Regions from separate parts of the Pseudoalteromonas sp. 1_2015MBL_MicDiv genome, predicted to be linked through region 2. Evidence: predicted binding sites of a transcription regulator. Region 2 holds the regulator's gene; each other region holds the start of a gene.
The links. Region 2 encodes sigma-54, which starts transcription at its own class of promoters, with help from an activator protein. Its sites were predicted from a motif close to GTTGGCACGNNNNTNGNNT; they were not measured.

Region 1 (3,283 bases), on a different replicon from region 2:
GGCGGCGAAGAATGGTTATTTGCACTAAATACGGCTGATGAACGAATAATTCGCGATATATTTAACCGACTCGCCATTAGCTTCGCCGAGCATTGCAGTAATATAGAAGACTTTCCTACAGATATAAAAATCACTTTTAGTGCAGGAGCCTCTGTAAGTAGCCCTTTAAAAAGCACACTAGATATTCTTATTAAGCATGCAGATAAATTACTTTATAAAGCAAAAGAAAACGGAAGAAACCAAGTCGTAGTTGATTAAATAAACACAGCTAAAAGTATTGGCTCACTTACTTGACTAAAGTTCGTCTAAAACCATTTGTTTAATTTTATGTGCTTTTACAAAATGATCTAATTTATGGGTGTGTATCCACCAAGTAGCAGCTTCCATAAGTAGCTCTGGATCGTCGTTTTTATTGGCAAAAAATGCATAAAAAGAAAGCCCTACATTTTCTCCTTTAACTGCTATTTTTTTTATCGCATACGGTAATTATTTTTGCTCTTAGTTCTTCCCTCATACATACCTTATTTAATTATATTTTTACTATTAAAATACGCCATTTAAAAAGCTAACGATTAGCTGTAAAAGGCTTCTATCAACCAAGCCATGATTCTCAAGCTCTTTATTAGGCGTATTTACTTTTGCAGCTTTGCATTCATTATCTAGTGTCTCATTTTTAAGTGTATCGGTTTCGTATGCAATATCTGCTTGTTCCATACATTTTGCCGAGCCTGCGTAAGGCTTCGCCGCACAAGCGCTTAGTAATAAAAAAAGTGGAATTGCTATCAATAATTGCTTCATAACTAATCCTATTTTTACGCAACTTATTTACTTTAAATTACAGTTGCAAGTTAGCCTATTTACTTTTCTACCACCATTACAAAAAATTCAAAAAAGAACGTACCGATGGCATCAAAAAAAGTGTTATTTTTTTCATCCTTTTTAATTTGTGCGCTAATGCATTGATTGTAAACCTGTGAGCTTGTTTGAGCGCCATTTCGATCAACCATTTCAGCCTCTTCAATGCATAAGTTAGGGTCAGAACGCGGGGCTGAACTACATGCACTCAGTAAAGCGCACAGCAATAATGCGGCGACGGGGCTTTTTATGTTCATCCTTAAACTATCCTATTAAGTTAACGTGCTACCTGCATTTATGTGTGAGAGTAATATATAGGTTGTACCCAAATAACACTGACACTTTATCACTGCAATAAAATAAACAACCAGTAAATATTTGTAAGGTTCTGTAGGAATTTATACTCACTTTTATAATTGAACTGCGCGAAAGCCTGAAATTATTGCATTCATATCACTGTAAAATTTACAGTGATCGCAGCCAAAGAATAAAAAATTAAATTAAATTTATTAAATTACAATAACTTAATATTTGGCATTTAGTTTGCTAGTTAATGATATAAGCAAATAAATTGTAAAAGGACTAGTTATGAATATTTTTGAAGCACTACGTCATGACCATGACAAACAACGAGAATTGGTAGATGCGCTTATTCAAACACACGGCGACACAGAGCAGCGCCACACGCTAATGGATGAGCTAAAAACAGAATTAGAAAATCACGCAAAATTTGAAGAACGTTACTTTTATAACCCACTTATGTTTGATGACTTAACTCATGAAAAAGCGCGCCACAGCGTAGCTGAACATCACGAAATTGATGAATTAATTGAACAACTTGAAGATACCGAAATGAGCTCGTCTGCATGGTTAGTTGCAGCTAAAAAGCTACACCATTTGGTACATCATCATTTAAGTGAAGAAGAACACGAAGTGTTTCAATTAGCGGGTAAAGCACTTACCGAAGGGCAAAAAGAGAGCCTTGCTGAGCAATACAACGACGCTATGCATTAGTTGTAAACACGCAAACCGACTTCCACACACTCCCTGTGTACTTATTGGTTATAAGCCTTATGGCTTATAACCAATTTTTTTGCATGTACTTTATTACTTTACAGTAAATTTCACGTCTTGGTCGCGTAATAAGTAAAGTGCAAAACACGCAGCCCACATTGGCCATGCAGTGAAGAATAATAAGTTGTTGAAGCCATCAATGTATTGGTTATAAGATGAAAGCGTAGACAAACCATGCATCACAAAAATCACACCATAAGTAATGCGCTTTTTAATACCTGCTAAAAATGCTAAAACAAGCACTAACTGCACCGCACCAATAATGTAAGCCACTATATCTGTAGAGCCACTAATACCGTAAAAATGTTCAAAAATACGTGCGCTATGCCCAGGATTAACAAACTTATCGAATGTCCACATAACCATTACAATAAACACGCCTAAACGCAAAGATAAAAGTGACCACTGCAAACGGTTTTGCACATCAGAATTCATTGAACCTGTCATAAAATTTCCTTAAATGAATATTAATAAACGTAGAAGTAACCTAGACCGTATAAGTTATTTTTTATTTCAAAAATTTTTAATTAAATTCATTAGTTAAGCCATGCAGTACTAAAAGTGAAGCTTATTTAAGTAATTTAAAAATGCTGCATAAAAGTTAACTCTTTTAAAATGTTAGCAGGTTGAAAGTAGTCTATAATTAAAAATTCTATTAAAAGCATATATTTACATTCAGTCTAGTACAATCGCTGTATTAATATTTTATCAACTAATAAAACAATACTACTTAATTACCATCTTTATAATGCATCTGTTTTGTTATGTTCTAAAAAACAAAAAGAATCAAAATTTTACTGAAAGTTATTTTTAATCCTTTCGGTCTTTATCGCCAACAACATTTTAACCGTAGAGAGAAAACGTTTGAAACACGCATATTTAGCACTTTCCCTAGCCACCATATTAAATACACCACTTAATGCTTTTGCAGCCGAAGAATCAAAAACAGCAAAAGAAGGCGCAATTGAGCGTATTGAGGTGGCAGGCCAAGTTATTAGATCTCAAGGTCTTTCGGTTAAAAATGCCACTGTAGACGGCCCTTTTGGCGACAACTTAGCTCTACGAGATATAGCCCGATCAGTAACACCAATTTCAAGCGAGTTAATAGAACAACTCAATATTACGACTTTACAAGACGTACTTGCAGTAAGCCCTAATACCTATTCAGCCAGTGGTTTTGGGGCACCAAGTTTACCTACTATTCGTGGGCAACTAGGTGAGCTTTTCCAAGATGGTACACGCCGCCAAGCAGGTAATAATGGCTTTGGCGTGCCGTTATCGTTCAACTCTATAGAACAAATAGATGTAGTAAAAGGCGCGCCACCGGTATTATTTGGTTCAAGCCAACGCAACG
Region 2 (3,283 bases):
CAAAAGTAACAATGAGTTGTTTATCTTTTTTACCCAGAATTTTTTCACGAATTGATTCAGCAAGTTGATGAACACTTAAATCACTCGTGTCGATCATATAGTCAGCGCGAGTAGTGAGAACATCGAGTAGTTCTTTTTCTTTTTTTATAGCTAAATCAAGAGGTAATGAGTCAACTGATAACGGGTGTAGACGGCGAGTCTCAGAAAAACGTTTAATTAATGTTTGATCCTCACTGTCTAGATAAAACAGAGTCGGTTTAGCAAAGCCAGGTAAGTATTCAAGGATATCGTTAAATTCATCTTGCTCTTTTGGTAAATTACGGACATCAATACTAACTGCAATTTTGTCGTAGTTATCAGATACACTTCTCACTAAAGAAGGTAGCAGATTAATTGGAATATTATCTACGCAATAATAACCTAAATCTTCAACTACGCGTAAAGCAACCGATTTTCCAGAACCGGAACGGCCACTTATGATAATTAATTCCATTTATCACCCATTATGTTAATTACGATTGTTCTACAATAACTTGATACAGCTCAGTATCTGATTTTGCGCTGCGTAACTGTTTACAAAAATCTTTATTATTTAGTTTATCAGCTATCGTTGCGAGCGTCTTTAAGTGCTGCTGGTTATCGCCATCAGGTACGATGAGAGCAACAAATATATCAACAGGGCGATTATCTATAGCATCAAAATTAATAGGTGTTTCGCTTACTAATACGAGTGCTAAGGGCTCTTCTGCGCCGCTCATTCGCCCATGAGGGATTGCAATGCCTCTTCCTATACCAGTGCTTCCCAGTTTTTCTCTATTCATTAAGGCGCTGAGAATATCTTGTTGAGAAAGATATGGGAGCTTGTCATGAGCAAGTTGACTGATGAACTCTAAAATTCTTTTTTTACTATTAAAAAGGACCGCAGCTCTGCTGCAGTCCTGGCATATAAGTGAACTTAATTTCATAATATTAGTGTCGAGCAAGCTTCTCTTTGTGTTTAATAACTTGGCGATCGAGCTTGTCAATCAGCGAGTCAATGGCGGCGTACATATCTTGATGTTCAGTAGAGGCAAATAACTCAGCTCCACTTACATGAATCGTTGCCTCAGCTTTTTGGTTTAATTTTTCTATATCAAGAATGACATGAACATTATTAATATGATCTGAGTGTCTTTCTAGCTTCGCAAATTTGGTATTTACATAATCTCTTAATGAATCAGTTACTTCTACGTGACGACCAGTTAAGTTTAGTTGCATAAGCATTACCCTCTTTGTTTAGCGTCTTAAATCAAACTTTTTCGCTGATTTGACGGTGGAATAGCTAGAGATTCGCGATACTTTGCGATTGTACGTCTCGCTACTTTTATTCCTTGCTCAGCTAATATATCTGCAATTTTACTATCACTCAATGGTTTTGCTGAGTTTTCTGCTGCGATTAATTTTTTAATGAGAGCGCGTATTGCTGTTGATGAGCATTCGCCTCCATTTTCAGTACTTACATGGCTTGAGAAAAAATATTTAAGCTCAAAAATACCGCGAGGTGTATGCATATATTTTTGAGTTGTTACGCGTGAAATAGTTGATTCGTGCATTTCGACCATTTCTGCTACATCATTTAAAACCATTGGTTTCATGGCTTCTGGGCCATGCTCAAAAAAACCTTGTTGTTGCTTAACAATACAATTAGTTACTTTTAATAGTGTATCGTTTCTACTTTCTAAACTTTTAATAAACCATTTAGCTTCTTGTAGATGCGAGCGAATAAACTGGCTATCACCACTTGATTTAACGGTGCGTGACATTGCTGCATATTGGCTGTTGACTCTGATTTTAGGCATGCTATCTGGGTTTAGTTCAACAACCCAGCGACCTTTTATTTTTTTCACCGATACATCAGGAATTACATACTCAGATTCTTCTCTAACTATAGTATCCGCCGGTTTTGGGCTAAGAGTATGTATTAAAGTCATTATTTCTTTAAGCTCTTCTTCTTTGAGCTTTGTTTTTTTCATTAATGTACGATAGTCGCGAGCAGCTAATAGATCAATGTGCTCGGTTAAAATCATTTTTGTTTCATTAATATAGGGTGTTTCTTTATCGTATTGGTTCAGCTGAATACATAAGCATTCTTGTAAACTACGTGCTGCAATACCAACAGGGTCAAACAATTGAATTCTTTTTAAAACAGCTTCTATTTCGTCAAGTTCAACTTCGTTGTCTTCTTCGTTCTCTTGATTAAAACTTTCTAAAATTTCTTCGCAGCTCAGCGTTAAAATACCCGAATCATCGACGGCTTCAACAATCGCAATCGCAATCGCTTCATCGGTAGGACTAAAGGGAGTCAGTTGTAGTTGCCACATTAGGTATTCATGGAGCGTTTCAGTTGAGGAGCCTTGGTATATAGATTCATCTTCAGGCATTGGTCCTGATGATGATGCTGGGGCTGCGCTCATATATTCATCCCAACTAACATCCATAGCCATTTCATCACTTAGCGTATCTTTAGCAAGTGCTTCACCACTGTCTTGCTCATATTCGCTCGGAACATCATCAGCATTTGCGCTAACAGTGACATCGTCGTTATCTGCTTTTTGCTCGTTTTTACCAGCAGAATCTTCGGCGTAATCTTGCTCTTCAACCTCTAATAGGGGGTTGCTGTCGAGTGCTTCTTGTATTTCTTGCTGGAGATCCAATGTACTGAGTTGCAACAGGCGAATTGCTTGTTGCAGCTGTGGAGTCATTGTAAGTTGCTGGCCCATGCGCAGCTGTAATGATTGCCTCATGTATCTCTAACAATCCTTTTATGTTGTTATAATTAATACTAGCAGATGCTTAAAGACATGGCGTAAATGTTACAGCCTAAATTGCTCGCCTAAATAAACATCACGTACTGTTTTATCGTTTAATACGTGTTCTGGAGTGCCTGATGCAATTAACTCACCATGAGAAACTATGTAGGCTTTTTCGCAAACATCAAGAGTTTCTCTTACATTATGGTCGGTAATTAACACACCAATACCACGATTTTTAAGATGTTCTATTATTTTCTTTATATCTAACACTGAAATAGGGTCAACACCAGCAAAAGGCTCATCAAGCAATATAAATTTAGGATCAGCGGCTAGTGCTCGCGCTATTTCAACTCGGCGACGCTCGCCTCCTGATAATGCCATACCTTGGCTATCACGAATGTGCTGAATACTAAATTCATCTAATAAATTGTTAAGTGTGTCTTCTCTTGCTTGCTTATTTAGCTCTTTACGTGTTTCTAAAATAGCCATTA
Region 3 (3,283 bases), 270 kb from region 2:
AAAAAACCACTTTACCTAAAGTTAACTTGAGGTTTTATTGTGTTTGCATACTTAATCAAGAAGGACACATTATGTATTTAGAACATGTCAATTTAGTGGTTAATAATATTGAGGATATGATTAAATTTTATCAAGCGGTATTCCCTTATTGGTCAATCCGAAGTGAAGGTAGGGGCACTTGGCATGGTAAACCAAGGCGCTGGGTGCATTTTGGTGATGACACACAATACATTGCAATGAGCGATCATGGTGAAGGTGAAAACCGAGATTTAGCAGGCCATCAATTAGGTTTAGCGCACTTTGCTTACGTTACCCAAAATTTAGATGCAGTAGTAAAGCGTTTGCAACAAGTTGGTTTTAAAATAGATAAACAAGGCGGTGACAACCCATTTAGAAAAAATGTTTATTTTATCGATCCGGCTGGATTTGAAGTAGAGTTTGTAGAATATTTAAGTGATATACCAAGCGAGCGAAATAACGATTTATAATAAAACGTCAGGCAGTAACTTAGGCTTATTTATCTTTCGAAGTTGAATTTTAAGCCGTGTGTTTGGTTTTTAGTAGAACACACCTATGTGGTGTGCTTATTCCCTATAAATAGGTAATAACAACGTATAAATGCCAAACACAGGCTAACGAAAGGCTCTACCTAGGACTGCAGTTAGCACTGAAAATAGTTGCTTGAGATAGATTTATTATCCAGAGTTCAGGTTATTTAGGTTACAAATCTCGGGCAGCAATTAAACGCACCTAATTAAGGCAATATCTGACCTTAAAGGTCAATCGACTCTAACGCGCTGCTAGATAAATTATAATGAGCGGTTATTATTAACGCCAAGTTGTGTTTTTAGCTCGTTTGCAAAGCTCATAAACTTCTCTTTTATGGTGCGTTTTATTTTAACTTCAACCGATCCCATTACTGCTTTACCTTCAATATGAATAGTGGGCCCTTGGCGCTTGTTAAGCGATACCGACTTGTTTTCAAGGCTGCTTAAAATACAAAACATTTTAGAGACTACATTTACATGCTCTGGTACATAAATTTCATCGCTACCAAAAATACAGTTAACGTGAATCGTTACATTTTGATGGGTAAAAATGGCATCAGTAAAATCAAGCACTACAGAGCCCATAAAATTGGTTAAGTATATATTTTTTGGCACAACCCATTGACCGCTGCGCTCGTTAGAACCCAAAATGCTGCGTAGCGTAAAATCATCATCGCTGTTTTGCTGTGCACTATAATGTGGAGTAAATTGCGATTGTTTTTCTGCTTTATATTGCTGATCGGTATTAAGTGTTAAGTCTTCAACTAGGATTAACAAAGCTTCATTATTACTTGCATCCATAGCCTCATCTAAGCGTCTTTCAAATGCATCCACTGAAATAACGCCATGGCTGTAATTATAAATTAATTGATCAATCACTTGTTCGCGTACTTGCTCTATTGGGCGGTCTTCAACTTTTACAGACATGGGTATTCCTTATTATATTTACTATTGGTAGTGAGTAAGCAAACGGCGTACCAAATATAATTTCAATAATTATCAGAGGCTTAATTTTTCAGTCTGTTTTTAGTTTTGTTATATTAACGATAGATTAACCAAAACAGCAATTATCTAGCTATTTTCACAATGTGAGAAAGTTTTACCGATGAGTCTGTAAATAGTTACACGGCTATAACATGAAATGAGTTGATTTAAATTCCCAACCCATTGAATTTAAATGTTAAATTTAGTTGGCCTAAAGTTCGCATTAGTTAAAGTGTCTTTAATCAAAAGGAGAAAGATTATGAAAACATTTAACAAATCTATTATCGCGGCTTTAGTTCTTGGTACTACGGCTATGAGTGCCCAAGCAAACAGCTGGGAAAACGAAAGTAAAGATGCTTGGATTGATGGTAAGGCAGAAACAGTGCTACTTATGAACACTAATCTAAACAACTTTGACATTAACACTGATGTAAAAAATGGCAAGGTAGTACTTACAGGTAAAGTTGATAGCGAAATTGAAAAAGAGTTAGCAGAAGAACTTGTACTTAGCCTAGATGGCGTATCCGATGTTGAAAACAGCCTGACTGTTGTAAAAAACATGGATACCAAAAACACAGACAAAGACATGATGGATGATGGTGATAACGACCTAACAGACGCTAAAATCACCACCGTAATCACAACACGCTTCCTATTTGACTCAGAAGTTGGTGGTACAGACATCGATGTTGATACCGATAACGGTATTGTAACTCTAAACGGTTCTGTAGAATCTGAAGCTGAAAAACAGCTAGCGGTTAAAATTGCCAAAAATGCTGAAGATGTGCGCGACGTGGTAGATAAATTATCTATCGTTGCTGAATAATGCACTATACTCAAAGCCCAGTGAATCTGGGCTTTTTGTTTTTTAATTTTAAAGGAGTTAAGTTATGGATATCATTCGTATAATATTGTCAGTTTTATTACCGCCACTAGGTGTATTTTTGCAAGTAGGCTTAGGTATGCATTTTTGGTTAAATATTTTATTAACACTGCTAGGTTATTTCCCAGGGTTAATACACGCCATTTATATTATTGCTAAAAAGTAACGTTGTGTTATTTGTATTATTAGTTGTGTAAGTCAATTTTAAATACAGCTTAAATAGGCACTTTTAATTGGCTTGCATGAATCCCTTCTCTTAAATTCCTCATTTTTACACATTACTCCCTCATAAAAGATTACTATTTAAGCAGTTAGCTTACTGATTGTTAAAATAAAGGTTTTTAGTAGTGACAAGCCCCCAAAAAGTTTTTATACTGCAACCCGCTTTAGTCGCTCTGTGACTGAACGCTTCAAAAATTAACTGCCTAGCAGTTATATAAAAGTTGGCCCCTTAGCTCAGTTGGTTAGAGCACACGACTCATAATCGTTAGGTCCCCAGTTCGAGTCTGGGAGGGGCCACCACTTTTACAAACTTTCCAAGTAAATACCTACTAACCGAAATTACCCTGTGCTACTTTAATTGTATTTCGTATGCATTCCCTATTGCAAGTCGTGCCAGCTTAATTTAAATTTTAATATTTTAGAAGTTAAAACCATAGGATTTCATATATCTGTAATCCAATGGTTTTTATACTTAAATGGAAAGGGGCCGATAGTGGATATCTCAAAAGAAATGTCTGAAATTAATCTTTCATATTATGATCTTGGATTATATGAAGAGCTTGTTTTATGTAGTAACTACTTAAAGAACGTTTCTCATATTATAAAATCAGAGCAAGGGTTATGGTCTCCGTTGGTTATTAGGGCC

Region 1: AOR04_RS19440 (hemerythrin domain-containing protein) is a predicted target of sigma-54. The motif match lies at 1,386-1,404, and genes of this name have one in related genera.
Region 3: AOR04_RS15595 (BON domain-containing protein) is a predicted target of sigma-54. The motif match lies at 1,738-1,756, and genes of this name have one in related genera.

The regions. Positions count from the first base shown of each region.
Region 1 covers NZ_CP012738.1:424,004-427,286, reverse strand. The annotation lists gene AOR04_RS19460 (tetratricopeptide repeat-containing diguanylate cyclase) at 1-258, shown strand, start outside; partial or broken gene AOR04_RS21940 (DUF6500 family protein) at 295-514, opposite strand; gene AOR04_RS19450 (hypothetical protein) at 544-798, opposite strand; gene AOR04_RS19445 (hypothetical protein) at 858-1,112, opposite strand; gene AOR04_RS19440 (hemerythrin domain-containing protein) at 1,444-1,869, shown strand; gene AOR04_RS19435 (hypothetical protein) at 1,963-2,376, opposite strand; gene AOR04_RS19430 (TonB-dependent receptor) at 2,794-3,283, shown strand, end outside.
Region 2 covers NZ_CP012737.1:3,192,935-3,196,217, reverse strand. The annotation lists gene rapZ (RNase adapter RapZ) at 1-493, opposite strand, end outside; gene ptsN (PTS IIA-like nitrogen regulatory protein PtsN) at 513-965, opposite strand; gene hpf (ribosome hibernation promoting factor) at 970-1,257, opposite strand; gene AOR04_RS14295 (RNA polymerase factor sigma-54) at 1,284-2,783, opposite strand; gene lptB (LPS export ABC transporter ATP-binding protein) at 2,853-3,283, opposite strand, start outside.
Region 3 covers NZ_CP012737.1:3,462,127-3,465,409, reverse strand. The annotation lists gene AOR04_RS15605 (VOC family protein) at 72-488, shown strand; gene AOR04_RS15600 (LiaF domain-containing protein) at 810-1,475, opposite strand; gene AOR04_RS15595 (BON domain-containing protein) at 1,792-2,358, shown strand; gene AOR04_RS15590 (YqaE/Pmp3 family membrane protein) at 2,423-2,581, shown strand; tRNA gene AOR04_RS15585 (tRNA-Ile) at 2,861-2,937, shown strand; gene AOR04_RS15580 (hypothetical protein) at 3,131-3,283, shown strand, end outside.